DNA from 3 places in the Arthrobacter sp. BPSS-3 genome. Region 3 is predicted to be linked to each of the others. Evidence: riboswitches for the same ligand, from Rfam matches in the RefSeq annotation. Region 3 holds a riboswitch; each other region holds the start of a gene.
What was found. Region 3 has a riboswitch for S-adenosylmethionine ahead of ACFVY3_RS03100 (aminotransferase class V-fold PLP-dependent enzyme). Riboswitches for the same ligand answer to the same signal wherever they lie in the genome.
Positions count from the first base shown of each region.

Region 1 (4,700 bases), on a different contig from region 3:
CATGGAAGTTCCTTTTCGGGCGGTGCGAGCGATGCGAAAGAGACAGGAGAGTGATGCGGGTGGCCGCCGGCGCGGGGAGCGGGCGGCTCGGCCGGTCCGGTGCCGGGATGCCGGCGGCGCTGCCTGCCGGGAGTGGACGGACCGTTCAGGCCGTGACCGGGGCGGCAGGGGCGGGGCCGTTAGTGGCCGTCGACGCCGAGGCTGGCCAGGAGCGAGGTGCGCATGCGGGCCAGGTCGGCCGAGGCGCGGTCCCGGGGCCGTCCGCCGGGAACGGTGAGGGTGCGCACGATCGTGGCGCCGGCCGGGGACGATTCGGTGTCCTCCCGGCCGAGGACGATGATGCGGTCCGCCAGCTGCAGGGCCTCGTCGACGTCGTGCGTCACCAGCAGCACCGTGGTGGGTTCGGCGCGGTGGACCTCCAGGAGCAGGTCCTGCATCTTGATCCGGGTCAGTGCGTCGAGGGCGCCGAAGGGCTCGTCGAGGAGCAGCACGCCGGGGTTCCGGGCCAGGGCCCGGGCCAGCGACGCGCGCTGGGCCATGCCGCCGGAGACCTCCCGGGGGCGGTGTTTGGCGAAGTCCTGCAGTCCCACGAGTTCCAGCAGGCGGGCCACTTTGGCCTTGCCGTCGCGGGCGCTGACGCCGGCGGGCAGCCCGATGGCGATGTTCGCCTGGAGCGTGTGCCAGGGCAGCAGCCGCGGCTCCTGGAACGCGAAGGCGCAGCGGTCGTCGACGCCGCGTACCGGCTCGCCGTGGATGGCGACGCTGCCGGAGGTGGCGGCGTCGAGCCCGGCGGCGGCCCGGAGCAGGGTGGACTTGCCGCAGCCGGAGGCGCCCAGGATGGCCAGCACCTCGCCGGGGACGACGTCGAAGCTGACGTCCCGGAGGACGGTGTGCGCGGCGGGGCCGGTCCCGAACGCGCGGCCCAGGCCGCGGAAGGAGACCGGGAGGGCGGGGGTGCCGGAGCCGGGCCGGGCGTCGGCCCGGGGCTGGGGCGGGTGCAGGACAGCAGTCATAGGGTTACTCCATCGGTCCTGGCAGTAGCACCCTACGGAAGCAGCCTTTGGCCCGGGTAGTCAGTCCGGACCTTTCCCTCGGCGTGCGTCCTCGTTATCGGCGGGCTCCGGGGTGGAGGTCCGTCGACCAGGGTTGCTGCGGCGTCATCGATCCAGGTCTCTCGGCCGCTCGGGATGGTCATTGTCTACTAAAACCGAACGGCGGATTTTCGCCAAATGGGCGCGTAATATTCGGAAACCTGCGGACGTGAGGTGTCTGGCCCGATCAGAAATTCGGCGCAGTGCCCGGGGTGGGATTCCCTACTGCGGGGCCGCTGCCGGCGGACGTAGGCTGGCCGCATGAGCCACGTGAACGATCCCGCCGTCGTCGAACGCCTCCTGCGCACCAGGGGCCGATGGGCCATCGTGGGCCTGAGCACCAACCAATGGCGTGCGGCCTACGACACGTCGCTGTTCATCCGCGACCGCCTGGGCATGGACATCATCCCGGTCAACCTGCCCGGCGACGACGTCCACGGGGAGGCCGGCTACCGCTCGCTGGGGGAAATCCCGGCGGAGAAACGGCCCATCGACGTCGTGGATTGCTTCGTGAACTCCGGCCGCGTCGGCGACGTGGTGGACCAGGCGATTGCCGCCGGCGCCGGCGCCGTCTGGCTGCAGCTGGGCGTCATCGACGAGGCCGCGGCGGAACGGGCCAAGGCCGCCGGGCTGGACGTCGTCATGAACGCCTGCCCGGCACGAGAAGCGCCGCTCCTGGGCCTCTGACCGGGACTGATGGGAGCTTTACGGCGTGTGACGCGCCGCTTTCACACCGGCCGGGCGTGTGCCAGATTCGTGGGGTAACCATCCCGAGCGGCTGAGAGACCTGGCTCCGTGACGCCGCAGCAACCCCCTCGATGAGGACGGTGCTACCGCCAGGACCGATGGAGAACCACTGTTCCACGGACCTGAGAGGCCGCGCTTTGTGCTGCCCCGGCGCCGGGGGACGAGGCTTTCCTCGGGCGAGCCCCGGAGGAATCATGAACACCACAACGACGGCAGCGCCGGCCCGGATCGCGGGCGGTCCGCTGTGATCGAGATCCAGAACGTCAGCACCTCGTTCCGGTCGAAGGACGGCCGGTTCACCGCCGTCGACGACGTCACCCTCACCGTGGAGCGCGGCCGGATCCAGGGCATCATCGGGTTCTCCGGCGCCGGCAAATCCACGCTGCTGCGCAACATCAACCTGCTCGAACGCCCCACCTCGGGCCGGGTCCTGGTCGACGGCGTGGACCTGACCGCCCTGAGCGAGCCGGAACTGCGCAGCAGCCGGCACGGCATCGGCATGATCTTCCAGCACTTCAACCTGCTCAACAACCTCACCGCGCAGGAGAACGTGGAGCTCTCACTGAAGTTCGCCGGGGTGGGGAAGGCCGAACGCCGGCGCCGGGCGGCCGACGCCCTGGCCATCGTGGACCTCGCGGACAAGGCCGCCAGCTACCCCGCGAAGCTCTCCGGCGGCCAGAAGCAGCGGGTGGCCATCGCCCGGGCGCTGGCCACGGAGCCGAAGGTCCTGCTCTGCGACGAACCGACGTCGGCCGTGGACCCCCGGACCACCGCCTCCGTGCTGCAGTACCTCGCGGACGTCAACGCCGAATTCGGCATCACGATCGTGGTGGTCACGCACGAAATGAACGTCATCAAGGCCATCGCGGACAACGTCGCGGTCATGGAGGACGGCCGGATCGTCGAGCAATTCGACCTGGCCGAGCTCGAACGCCCCGGCTTCCACCCCGCCACCTCGATCGGGCGGTACCTGGTCTCCGACGCCATCGAGCTGAACCGGCCCCACCGGGCAGCCGCCCCGGCCGGCCCCGCCCCGAAAGGCCTGATCCATGCTTGAGCGCATCCTCTCGGTCCTGCCCGAAATCGGCGCCGCCATGGGCCAGACCCTGGCCATGCTGCTGGTCGCAATACCGCTCGCCGTCCTGATCGGCACGCCGCTGGGCGTCTGGCTCTACACGATCGGCCCCGGCGGACTGCGGCACCGGCCCCGGCTCCACCGGGTCCTGGACGGCCTGGTCAACCTGGTCCGGTCCTTCCCGTTCCTGATCCTGCTGATCGCCATCATCCCGGTGACCCGCTTCATCGTGGGCACCACCATCGGCACGGCCGCGGTGATCGTCCCGCTGACCATCAACGCCATCCCGTACTTCGCCCGCTTCGTGGAGCAGAACCTCAGCCAGCTCGGCAGCGGGGTGGTGGAGGCCGCCCGTTCGATGGGAGCCAGCCGGTCCCAGATCGTCCGGGACGTGCTGCTGGTGGAGGCCCGGCCGGGACTGGTCAGCTCCATCACCATCATGACCGTCAGCTTCATCTCCTACTCGGCGATGGCGGGCTTGGTGGGTGGCGGCGGGATCGGCGACTTCGCCATCCGCTACGGCTACTACCGCTACGAAACCCCGCTGATGATCACCGCGATCATCCTGATGATCCTGCTGGTCACCCTCGTCCAGTTCGGCGGCTCCCGCCTGGCCCGCCGCCTCGACAAGCGCCTCTGACCGCGGCCCCGGCGCCCCACTTCGGAAAGCAGAACCATGACTTCACCAGCCAGCCCCCGCTTCGACGGACCCCGCCCCCGCCTGCTCCTCAGCGCGTTCGTCATGAACACCACCAGCCACATCATGGGCGGCCAATGGCGCCGCCCCGAGGCCCAGCAGCACCGCTTCAACGAACTGCAGCTCTGGACCGACCTGGCCCGGCAGCTGGAGGACGCGAAATTCGACGCGATCTTCTTCGCCGACGTCGTGGGCCTCTACGGCGACTACGACGGCGGCTGGGCCTCCCACCTGAGGAAGGGCCTGCAGGTTCCCTCCAACGACCCGCTGATCCTGCTCTCGGCCCTGGCCGCCGCCACCCGGGAGATCGGCCTGGCCGCCACCTCCTCCGTGATCCAGAGCCACCCCTTCCAGTTCGCCCGGCAGATGTCCACCCTGGACCACATCAGCAACGGCCGGGTGGGCTGGAACATCGTCACCAGCGTGCTGGAAAACTCGCACCGGAACTTCAACGCCACCGAGCTGACCAAACATGACGAGCGCTACGACTGGGCGGACGAATACGTCGAGGCGGCCTACAAGCTGTGGGAGGGCTCCTGGGCGGACGACGCCCTGGTCCGGGACAAGGAGGGCGGCCTCCACGCGGACCCCGAAAAGGTCAGCAAGATCTACCACAGCGGGCCCCGCTACTCCATCGACGGGCCGCACCTCGTGGCGCCGTCGCCGCAGCGCACCCCGGTGCTCTTCCAGGCCGGCAGCTCCGGCCGCGGCCAGCAGTTCTGCGCCGCCAACGCGGAGGCGACCTTCACCCTGGCGCCCAGCACCGCGATCGCGGCCGCCTACACGGCCGCCGTTCGCGAGCAGGCGGTGGCCGCCGGCCGTCGTCCCGAGGACGTGAAGTTCCTCCAGGGCATGCACTTCGTAGTAGGCGGTACCGAGGCCGAGGCAGCCCGGAAAGCGGCCGAGCTGGAGGACAGCCTGGACATCGAGGCCCTGCTGGCCCACGTCGGCGGCGGATTCGGCGTCGACTTGGGCGGCCTGCCGCTGGACACCCCCTTGGGCGACATCCAGACCGAGGGCAGCCAGGGACACCTGGAGGCCATCCGGGCCTCCACCCGCGGCGGCAACCCGACGCTCCGCGACATCGCGC
Region 1 covers NZ_JBIMMV010000006.1:28,784-33,483, forward strand. Annotated here, with positions in the region: gene ACFVY3_RS10640 (aliphatic sulfonate ABC transporter substrate-binding protein) at 1-3, opposite strand, end outside; gene ACFVY3_RS10645 (ABC transporter ATP-binding protein) at 180-1,013, opposite strand; gene ACFVY3_RS10650 (CoA-binding protein) at 1,353-1,778, shown strand; SAM riboswitch class I at 1,854-1,943, shown strand; gene ACFVY3_RS10655 (methionine ABC transporter ATP-binding protein) at 2,083-2,895, shown strand; gene ACFVY3_RS10660 (methionine ABC transporter permease) at 2,888-3,553, shown strand; gene ACFVY3_RS10665 (NtaA/DmoA family FMN-dependent monooxygenase) at 3,590-4,700, shown strand, end outside.
Region 1: linked by a shared signal. The riboswitch ahead of ACFVY3_RS10655 (methionine ABC transporter ATP-binding protein) and the one ahead of ACFVY3_RS03100 (aminotransferase class V-fold PLP-dependent enzyme) in region 3 are both predicted to bind S-adenosylmethionine.

Region 2 (4,700 bases), on a different contig from region 3:
GGCTGAACACCATCGGCGCGAAAATCGAGTACTTCCAGGACTAAAGACCCCCGGCGCACAATGGGTTATGCGCACCTTCGGCGTCGAAGAGGAACTGCTGATCGTGGACCCCGTCACCGGGGTGCCGCTGGCGCTCGCGGACGCCATGCTGCGCGGGCTCATCCGGGACCCGGACACGGGCGACGGCCATTCCGGCTTCAGTTTCGAGCTCAAGCTCGAACAGATCGAGACCCAGACGCTGCCCTGCCGGGAGCATGACGCCCTGCTGCGGCAGATTCGCCGGGCCCGCCGGACCGCCGACGACGCCGCCCGGGTCCACGGCGCCCGGGTCGCGGCGCTGGCCACCTCGCCGCTGGCCGCCCCCACCCACACCACCCCCAAACTGCGCTACGCCACGATGCAGCGGCGGTTCGGCCTCACCGTCCAGGAACAGCTCACCTGCGGGCTGCACGTCCACGCCGCCATCGACTCGCCCGAGGAGGGGGTGGCGGTGATGGACCGGATCCGGGACAAGCTGGCGGTGCTGATCGCCCTCAGCGCCAACTCCCCGTACTGGAACGGGATGGAAACGGGGTTCGAGAGCTACCGCACCCAGGCCTGGAACCGCTGGCCCGCTGCCGGTCCGACGATGGTCTTCGGCAGCCACGCGGCCTACCGCAGGGTGGTGTCGCGGCTGCTGGACAGCGGCGTGCTCTTCGATGAGGGCATGGTGTACTTCGACGCGCGGCTGGCCCGGAACCATCCCACCGTGGAGATCCGGGTGGCGGACGTGTGCCTGCGCGCGGAGGACGCGGCGCTGCTGGCGGTGCTGGTGCGGGCGCTGGTGGAGACCGCCTCGCGCGAGTGGTACGACGGCGTGGACCCGGCGCCGGTGCCGACGGTGCTCCTGCGGATGGCGGCCTGGCAGGCGAGCAACTGCGGGCTGTCCTCCGAGCTGCTGGACTTCGGGACTTTCCGGCCCCGCCCCGCGGCCGAGGTGGTGAACGCCCTGGTGGACTACCTCGCCCCGGTCCTGTCGGACCAGGGCGAGCTCGGCCTGGTGCGCGCCGGGGTGGCCAGGATCCTGGCGGAGGGCACCGGGGCGGAGCTGCAGCGCCGTGCCGGCCTCGGCGCCGTCGTCGGCGAGGCGGTGCGGACCACGGTCGGCGGGGACGTGCCCGACGCCGGCACCGCTACCGGGCCGCTTCCGGCGCTGGCGCCCGTCCGCCGCTTCTAGGCGGTACGTTCCAGGCCGCCGCCGGGGATTACTGGATCTGCGCCAGCGCCTGACAGAGGTCCCGGATCAGGTCCTCCGGGTCCTCCAGCCCGACGGAGAGCCGCACCACGCCGTCGCTCAACCCGATAGCGGCCCGTCCCTCCGGACCCATGGCCCGGTGCGTGGTGGTGGCCGGGTGCGTGATCAGAGACTTCGAGTCGCCAAGGTTGTTGGAGATGTCGATGATCCGCAGGCCGTCCAGCAGCGCGAAAGCGGCGTCCTTGGCGGACCGGCCGGCCGGGGGCGCCAGCTCGAAGGTCAGCACGGTCCCGCCGGACTTCATTTGCTTGGCGGCCAGCTCGTGCTGCGGGTGGGAGGCCAGGAGCGGGTACTTCACCCAGGTCACGGCCTGCTGCGCCTCGAGCCACTCTGCCAGCCGCAACGCCGAGGCGGAGGCGTGGTTGACCCGCAGCGACATGGTTTCCAGGCCCTTGGTCAGCACCCAGGCGTTGAAGGCGGACAGCGCGGGTCCGGTGTGGCGCATCAGTTGCCGGACCGGGCCCTCGATGAACTCCTTGCTGCCCAGGATCGCGCCGCCCAGCACCCGGCCCTGGCCGTCAATGTGCTTTGTGCCGGAGTAGACCACCACGTCCGCGCCGAAGTCCGTGCAGCGCTGCAGCAGCGGGGTGGCGAAGACGTTGTCCACCACCACGGTGGCGCCGGCGGCGTGCGCCAGCCCGCTCACGGCGGCGATGTCCACGATCTCCTGCATCGGGTTCGACGGCGACTCGAAGAACACGGCGGTGGCCGGCGTCGAGAGCGCGTCACGCCACTGGTCGAGGTCCGGGCCGTCGACGAAGACGGTCTCCACGCCCCAGCGCGGCAGGATCTCGTTCAGGATCACGAAGCAGGACCCGAACAGTGACCGGGCGGCGACCACCCGGTCACCGGCCCCAAGCAGCGCGCCGAGAGCGGTGAACACCGCGGACATGCCCGACGCCGTCGCGAAGCACGCCTCGGTGCCTTCGAGCAGGCGGAGCCGCTCCTGGAAGGTGGCCACCGAGGGGTTGCCGTAGCGGGAGTAGACGAACCGCTCGTCCTCTCCGGTGAAGGCCCGCTCCGCGGCGGCGGCGGATTCGTAGACGAAGCCGGAGTTGAGGAAGATCGGCTCGGTTGTTTCCTGGAAGCCGGTCCGGTCCAAGCCGCCACGGACGGCCTGGGTGTCCGGGCTCCAGTCCGCGGCCTCGGGATTGAAACTCATGCGGTGCGGGTCCCGTCGGTCGGCAGGCCCACGTTCTTCCAGCCGTTGACGCGGCGGACGCCGGCCTCATCCGGCTGGCCCTCGAAGCCGTCCAGCACGTTGTAGACGGTGAATCCCGCTGCCGCCGCGGCCCCTGCCGCCGCGACGGAGCGGGCCCCGGACCGGCAGAGGAAGAGCAGCTCGGCGTCGGCCGGGACGCGCTGCCGGAGCTCGTCCAGGAAGCCCTCGTTCGGCACGCCGCCGGCCCGGGTCCACTCGATGAACACCGGCTCCGCGGCCGCCCCGCCGGTCAACGGGACGCCGATCTGGGCCCACTCGGCCCGGGTGCGGACGTCCACCAGCACCGCGCCGGACTGCAGCCGTTCCCAGGCCGCCTGCGGGGTCAGGTCCGCGGCGTAGCTCATGCCCTCGCCTGCCCTTCGGATTCCAGACGGTCGGATTCCAGGCCGTCGAACTCCAGACCGTCGACGGCGCGGGCCACCGCGGCGTCCGCCTCCGCGGCGTCCGCCTCCGCGACGGCGGCCGGCAGCACCAGTGCCTGCGCCACGATCACCGATGTGCCGTTGAACGTTGCGGCCGGGCTGCCGTGCAGCACATACCCCTCGGCAAGGGCGGCCGAGATCCGCTCGCAGAAGCTGCGGTCGTCGGGGCCGGTCAGCAGCCGGTAGGCCAGCCGCTCCGCGGGCGCTGCGGCCTGCGCGGGAGGGTTGGCCGGGGTGCCGGCTCCGGGGGTGGGGACTGGGGGCGGGGTCGCGTCGGACACGACAAACTCCTTACGTTCACGCTTGCAGCTCGAATGGTCGATTGCCGAGTAGTCACCTGAGGCACCCCGCCGCAAAAGGAGGGTTGCCGACCGGCCAGTCAGGGCTTTGCACCGGTTCTCATTACTCTGCAAAAAACCTAACACCCCGGGGCCCGCGCCCGCGCGTCGGCCCCGTCATGTTCGGTCACGGGAGGCCGTCCGCCGTAGGCCGACCGAGTATCGCGCCCGTCGTGATCGAGTACAAAAAGCCGGTTCCGTCCGCGGTGGCCGAATGCTTTTCGGGTATTGCCTACTCGGGTTTTCCGATAGGGGCGTCACGTTTACTGAAGTGGCAGTCCAAGGTCTCAGCTGGGTCTCCACATACCGCATACGCCTTTTCAGCACCCGCTGCGCGGCCGCTTCCGGCCGTTTGCGCAGTGCCGCTGGCGCATGGGTTTTGACGTCTCCGCCGGGATACCGCGGACCGGTTCTTTGACAAGCAATCCTTCCCTCCAGAACCCGGCAGCCTCTGCCGGGCGGGTTGCAGATCCATCATTTTGTCCGGCGCAGCACTGGGGGCGGCCGGCACCTCGAAGAAGAACTGGAAAGATTCATGGTCTCGATTTACGTCTTGATAATCGTCTTGCTGATTGCGCTGCTGGTCGCAGCGGCGGTGGGGAAATCCTGGTTCCACCGCCGCCTGCGCCGTCCCGAACTTCTGCGCCGGATTTCCCTCGCCACCGGCGCGGTGCTGCTGCTGGCCAACGTCGCCGCCTTTGCCCTGGACGCCTCCGAGTTCTGGCAGACCGCTGACCTGACCGCCACCCTGGGCGGACTCACCGCCCTCGCCATCGCGCTGACCGCCCTGCGCACCGGTGGAAGCCCGGCCCGGCAGCCCCGCCGGGTGCTGGCCATCGGCGCCCACCCGGATGACCTGGAGCTGGCCTGCGGCGGAACGCTCGCCAAGTTCGTCGACTCCGGCCACGAGGTGCAGGGGCTGGTGATGAGCGACGGCAAGCGCGGCGGCAACGCCTTGGAGCGGTCGCTGGACGCCCAGCGCGGCGCCACGTTCATGGGCCTGACCGGCATGATCCATCACAACTTCACGGACACCGAGCTGCACCGCCACAGCCAGGAAATGGTGGGCGCCATCGAGCACGCGATCGTGCGCTTCAACCCGGACATCATCCTCACCCACTCCAACCACGACCAGCACCAGGACCACCAGGCGGTGCACCAGGCCACCCTGCGGGCCGCGCGGCAGCACCACTCGATCCTTTGCTACGAGAGCCCCTCCGCCACCCGGGAATTCAACCCCAGCGTCTTCGTGGACATTGACGACTACGTCGACGCCAAGGTCCAGGCGGTGAAGATGCACAGCGACCAGCTGGCCAAGCCGTACATGACGCCCGAACGGGTCCGCGGCATCGCCTCCTTCCGCGGCGGCCAGGCCCGCCGCCGGGTGGCCGAGGCCTATGAACCGGTCCGCCTGCTGAGCACCG
Region 2 covers NZ_JBIMMV010000009.1:156,449-161,148, reverse strand. Annotated here, with positions in the region: gene ACFVY3_RS14705 (UDP-N-acetylglucosamine 1-carboxyvinyltransferase) at 1-44, shown strand, start outside; gene ACFVY3_RS14700 (glutamate--cysteine ligase) at 68-1,216, shown strand; gene ACFVY3_RS14695 (O-succinylhomoserine sulfhydrylase) at 1,245-2,456, opposite strand; gene ACFVY3_RS14690 (rhodanese-like domain-containing protein) at 2,453-2,860, opposite strand; gene ACFVY3_RS14685 (DUF1737 domain-containing protein) at 2,857-3,129, opposite strand; SAM riboswitch class IV at 3,233-3,345, opposite strand; gene ACFVY3_RS14680 (PIG-L deacetylase family protein) at 3,812-4,700, shown strand, end outside.
Region 2: linked by a shared signal. The riboswitch ahead of ACFVY3_RS14685 (DUF1737 domain-containing protein) and the one ahead of ACFVY3_RS03100 (aminotransferase class V-fold PLP-dependent enzyme) in region 3 are both predicted to bind S-adenosylmethionine.

Region 3 (4,700 bases):
CCGTGCAGACAAGGACGCCGCCGGTGGCCCGCAGCACTGACTCCTGGGACGAATCCGACGTCCGGATCCGCCCGAACAAGAAGGGGTCCCGGCCGCGCACCAAGGACCGGCCCAGCCACGACGACGCCGTGACCGGCCGGATCATCACGGTGGACCGCGGCCGCTACACCGCGGTCGTCGCCGAGGGCACCGATGAAGAGCGCACCGTGATCGCAGCGCGTGCCCGCGAACTGCGCCGCAATCCGGTGGTGGCCGGCGACTTCGTCTCCCTGGTCGGCAACGTCAGCGGCGAACCGGACACCCTCGCCCGGCTGGTGAAGATCCAGGACCGGCGTACCCTGCTGCGCCGCAGCGCCGACGACACCGATCCGATCGAGCGGGCCGTGGTGGCCAACGCGGACCAGTTGGTGGTCGTCGTGGCCGCCGCCAACCCGGAGCCGCGCACCGGCTTCATCGACCGCGCACTGGTGGCCGCCTACGACGCCGGGATCGAGCCGCTGCTGCTGATCACCAAGGCCGACATCAAGGACCCGGCCGAGCTGCTGGCGAACTACCGCCACCTCGACCTGCCCGTCATCATCTCCAAGACCGCCGATGCCTCCGCCTCCGGCATCGACGCCCGCTCGGACGACGGCCTCTCCGCCCGGCTGGACGGCCCGGCCGTCGCCGAACTGCACGGCTACCTGGACGGCAGGGTCACCGTCATGCTCGGTCACTCCGGCGTCGGCAAGTCCACCATGGTCAACGCCCTCACGGGGGCGGAGCGGGCCACCGGCGGCGTCAACGCCGTCACGGGCCGCGGCCGCCACACCTCTTCCTCCGCCCTGGCGCTGAAGGTCACGGATGCCCCGGCCGGCAGCTGGATCATCGACACCCCCGGCATCAGGTCCTTCGGGCTGGCCCACGTGGACCCGGACCGCATCCTGCGTTCCTTCCCCGACCTGGCCCCCGGCACCGAGGACTGCGAGCGCGGCTGCAAGCACGACGCCACCGCCGTCAACTGCGGTGTGGACGCGTGGGTGCAGGCCGGCCACGCGGGACCCTCCGGCCCGGCCCGGCTGGCCTCGCTGCGCCGGCTGCTGGGCACCGACCCGCGGCAGGAAGCCCAGGAGACCAAGGAACTGGGCACGGTCTCCTGACCGTACGTCACCCATTCGTCCCGCGGGCGATCCGGCCGTCCGGGACGTGGCCTCCCCGGCCGGGGCGCGTTTAGACGGTAGTTTGGAAGCATGAGCCAACCCGCGTCGAGCTACAACGATGACCTGCGCCTTGCCCACGTCCTGGCGGACTCGGTCGATTCCCAGACCATGAGCCGCTTCAAGGCCCTTGACCTCAAAATCGAGACGAAGCCGGACCTGACGCCGGTCACCGACGCCGACAAGGCCGCCGAGGAGGCCATCCGCGGCCAGCTCTCCCGCTCCCGCCCCCGCGACGCCGTCCTGGGCGAGGAATTCGGCAGCTCGGGCCACGGCTCCCGCCGCTGGATCATCGACCCGATCGACGGCACCAAGAACTTCGTGCGCGGCGTCCCGGTCTGGGCCACCCTCATCGCTCTGGTGGACGAGGGCGAGCCGGTGGTCGGCGTCGTCAGCGCCCCTGCCCTCGGCAAGCGCTGGTGGGCCGCCAAGGGCGCCGGCGCCTACACGGGCCGCTCGCTGGCCGCCGCCACCCGGCTGCGGGTCTCCAACGTCTCGGACCTCTCCGACGCCTCCCTCTCCTACTCCAGCCTGGGCGGCTGGAAGCAGCGCGGCAACCTCGACGAATTCCTGGGCCTGACCGAGGAAGTCTGGCGCACCCGCGCCTACGGCGACTTCTGGTCCTACTGCCTGGTGGCCGAGGGCGCCGTCGACATCGCCTGCGAGCCGGAACTGAACCTTTACGACATGGCCGCCCTGGTCCCGATCGTCACCGAGGCCGGCGGCCGGTTCACCTCCCTCGAGGGTGAGGACGGCCCGTTCGGCGGCAACGCCCTGGCCACGAACTCGATCCTGCACTCCGAGGTCCTCAAGCGGCTCAACCCGAACCTCGACGACCTGCTCTAGAGCGGCGCCTTCTCTAAGGGCCGGTTCCGCGTAACACAGCGCTTCACATTGCCGCGCCCCTTTCCGGGGCGCGGCACATGTGTCCTAGGCTCGAACCAGGTCACGAGTGCCAGCGCTAAACCCCGGTTTGCTGGCCGGCAACCCTCCTTTCGCGGCGGGGTGCCCCGGGTGACGACCTGGCCGGTCCGGAGCGGACCCGGCAAGCGCGGATCCCCAGCACGCGGGGTCCTTTTCGAGCGAGGTCCCATGTCGACTGCCATTTTTTCGTCCCCAGCATCCACCTCCACGGCTGTATCCGCCGCGCGCGCCCCGCTGGCCGCCGTGACCGGCGCCGAGATCCAGGCGCCGCTGATCCAGGGCGGCCAGGTCCGCTACGCCAATCTGGACTACGGCGCCTCGGCCCCCGCCCTGTCTGTGGTCTCCGCGTACCTCAACGAGATCCTGCCCTACTACGCCAGCGTCCACCGCGGCGCCGGCTACGCCTCCCAGCTGAGCACCTCGGTCTACGAGAACGCGCGGACCATTGTGCGGGACTTCGTCGGCGGCCGGCCCGACGACGCGGTCATCTTCACCCGGAACACCACCGATTCGCTGAACCTCCTGGCCGGGTGCCTGCCCACCGCCGGCGGCCGGCACCTGGGCGAGGTCCTGTACCTGGACATCGAACACCACGCGAACCTGCTGCCGTGGCAGGGGGTTCCGCACCGCAGCGTCGTCGCCGCGCCGACCCTCGCCGGGACGCTGGCGCGGCTCCGGGCCGAGCTGGCAACCGGCGGCATCAGCCTCCTCGCGGTCACGGGCGCGTCGAATGTCACCGGCGAGATCCTGCCCGTCCGGGAACTGGCTGCGCTGGCGCACGAGCAAGGGGCGCGGATCGTCGTCGACGCAGCGCAGCTGGCCCCGCACCGCCGGATCGACGTCGCGGCCGACGGCATCGACTACGTCGCCTTCTCGGGGCACAAGCTCTACGCGCCCTTCGGCGCGGGTGTCCTGGTGGGGCGGCCGGACTGGCTCGACGCCGGGACGCCGCATCTGGCCGGCGGCGGCGCCGTCCGCGACGCCCGGCTGGACGCCGTCAGCTGGACCACCGGACCTGCCCGGCACGAGGGCGGCTCCCCCAATGTCCTCGGCGCGGCCGCCCTGGCCCGCGCCACCCAGGCGGTCGCGGCCCTGGACGAAGCATCCTGGCACGGCCACGAGGATGCCATCCGGTCCTTCCTTGCCGACGGCCTGCGGGAGATCGACGGCGTGAGCGTGCACCACATCTTCGAGGAGACCGACCGCGGGGAGGGCCACGGCACCATCGGCGTGGTGAACTTCTCGGTCGCGGGGTACGACGCCGGTCTCGTCGCCGCGTACCTGTCCGCAGAGCACGGTATCGGTGTGCGGGACGGCAGGTTCTGCGCGCATCCGCTGCTCAAGCGGCTGGGCCTGCCCGCCGGGTCGCTGCGGGCCAGCTTCGGCCTGGGCTCCCGGCTCGAGGACGCCGAGCGGCTGCTGGCCGCGCTGCGGACGCTGCGGCGGCACGGCCTGGACTGGGACTACGTGGTGGATGCCGGGCGCTGGGTACCGGCGAACGACACCCGCAGCTACCCGCACTGGGCGCCCAACACCCCCGGCACCGCCGGGGCGGCCCCCTGCACCCTCGACGGCCCCGAATAGCCGGTTTACGGTAGATTCGACGGGTATCTTCCCGAGCTGCCGAAGGAGAGTTCACGTGGCAGGCGGCGGCCCCAAACTGCATCAGACCCGGCGGAAGGAGCTCGGAGCGAGCTTCCAGGACGGCGGGGAACACTACGACCGGGTGCGGCCCGGCTATCCCGCCGACTCCGCCGACTGGCTCATTCCCGCCGTAGCCCGGGACGCGGCCGACGTCGGGGCGGGGACCGGTAAGTTCACCGCCCTTCTCGTGGCCCGCGGCCTGGCCACGGCCGCCGTCGACCCGTCGGCGGACATGCTGGACCAGCTGCGCGCCGCCCTCCCTGGTGTCCCGGCCACGGTGGGTACCGCCGAACACACCGGCCTCCCGGCGTCGGCCTTCGACCTGGTCACAGTGGCGCAGGCCTGGCACTGGTGCGAGCCGCTGCAGGCCAGCACCGAGGCCGCCCGTATCCTGCGGCCGCACGGGGTGCTCGGGCTGATCTGGAACCAGTTGGACACCTCCATTCCGTGGGTGCACCGGCTGTCCCGGATCATGCACGCCGGGGACGTCCACAAACCCTCGTTCCGTCCACCGGTCGGGCCCGAGTTCGGCGGGCTGGAGAGCCACCTGACCCGGTGGGAGGACCCGGTGACGCCGGAGGAGATCCTGGAACTGGCCAAGTCCCGCAGCTACTTCCTGCGGGCCGGGGAGGCAACCCGGGCCAAGGTGCTGGCCAACCTCCAGTGGTACCTGTACGAGCACCTCAGTCATGGTCCCGGCGAGACGCTGGCGCTGCCCTACCTCACCCAAAGCTGGCGCGCGGTGAAGGTCTGAGCCTATGATTTCGGTATGCCTAACTTTTTTGTTCAGGCATACGGAACTCATTTGACCCACCAGCCGCAGGAGCCTGCAATGTTGCACCTCGCCGAACAGGATCCCGCCGCCGGCGGCCGGAGCCCGGTCCGTGGCAGGAAGGGGCCCCGCCGGGCCCTGCTGGGGCTGCTGGGGCCGGCCTT
Region 3 covers NZ_JBIMMV010000002.1:27,686-32,385, reverse strand. Annotated here, with positions in the region: gene aroA (3-phosphoshikimate 1-carboxyvinyltransferase) at 1-40, shown strand, start outside; gene ACFVY3_RS03110 (ribosome small subunit-dependent GTPase A) at 24-1,139, shown strand; gene hisN (histidinol-phosphatase) at 1,230-2,042, shown strand; SAM riboswitch class IV at 2,141-2,254, shown strand; gene ACFVY3_RS03100 (aminotransferase class V-fold PLP-dependent enzyme) at 2,289-3,704, shown strand; gene ACFVY3_RS03095 (class I SAM-dependent methyltransferase) at 3,760-4,518, shown strand; gene ACFVY3_RS03090 (Nramp family divalent metal transporter) at 4,597-4,700, shown strand, end outside.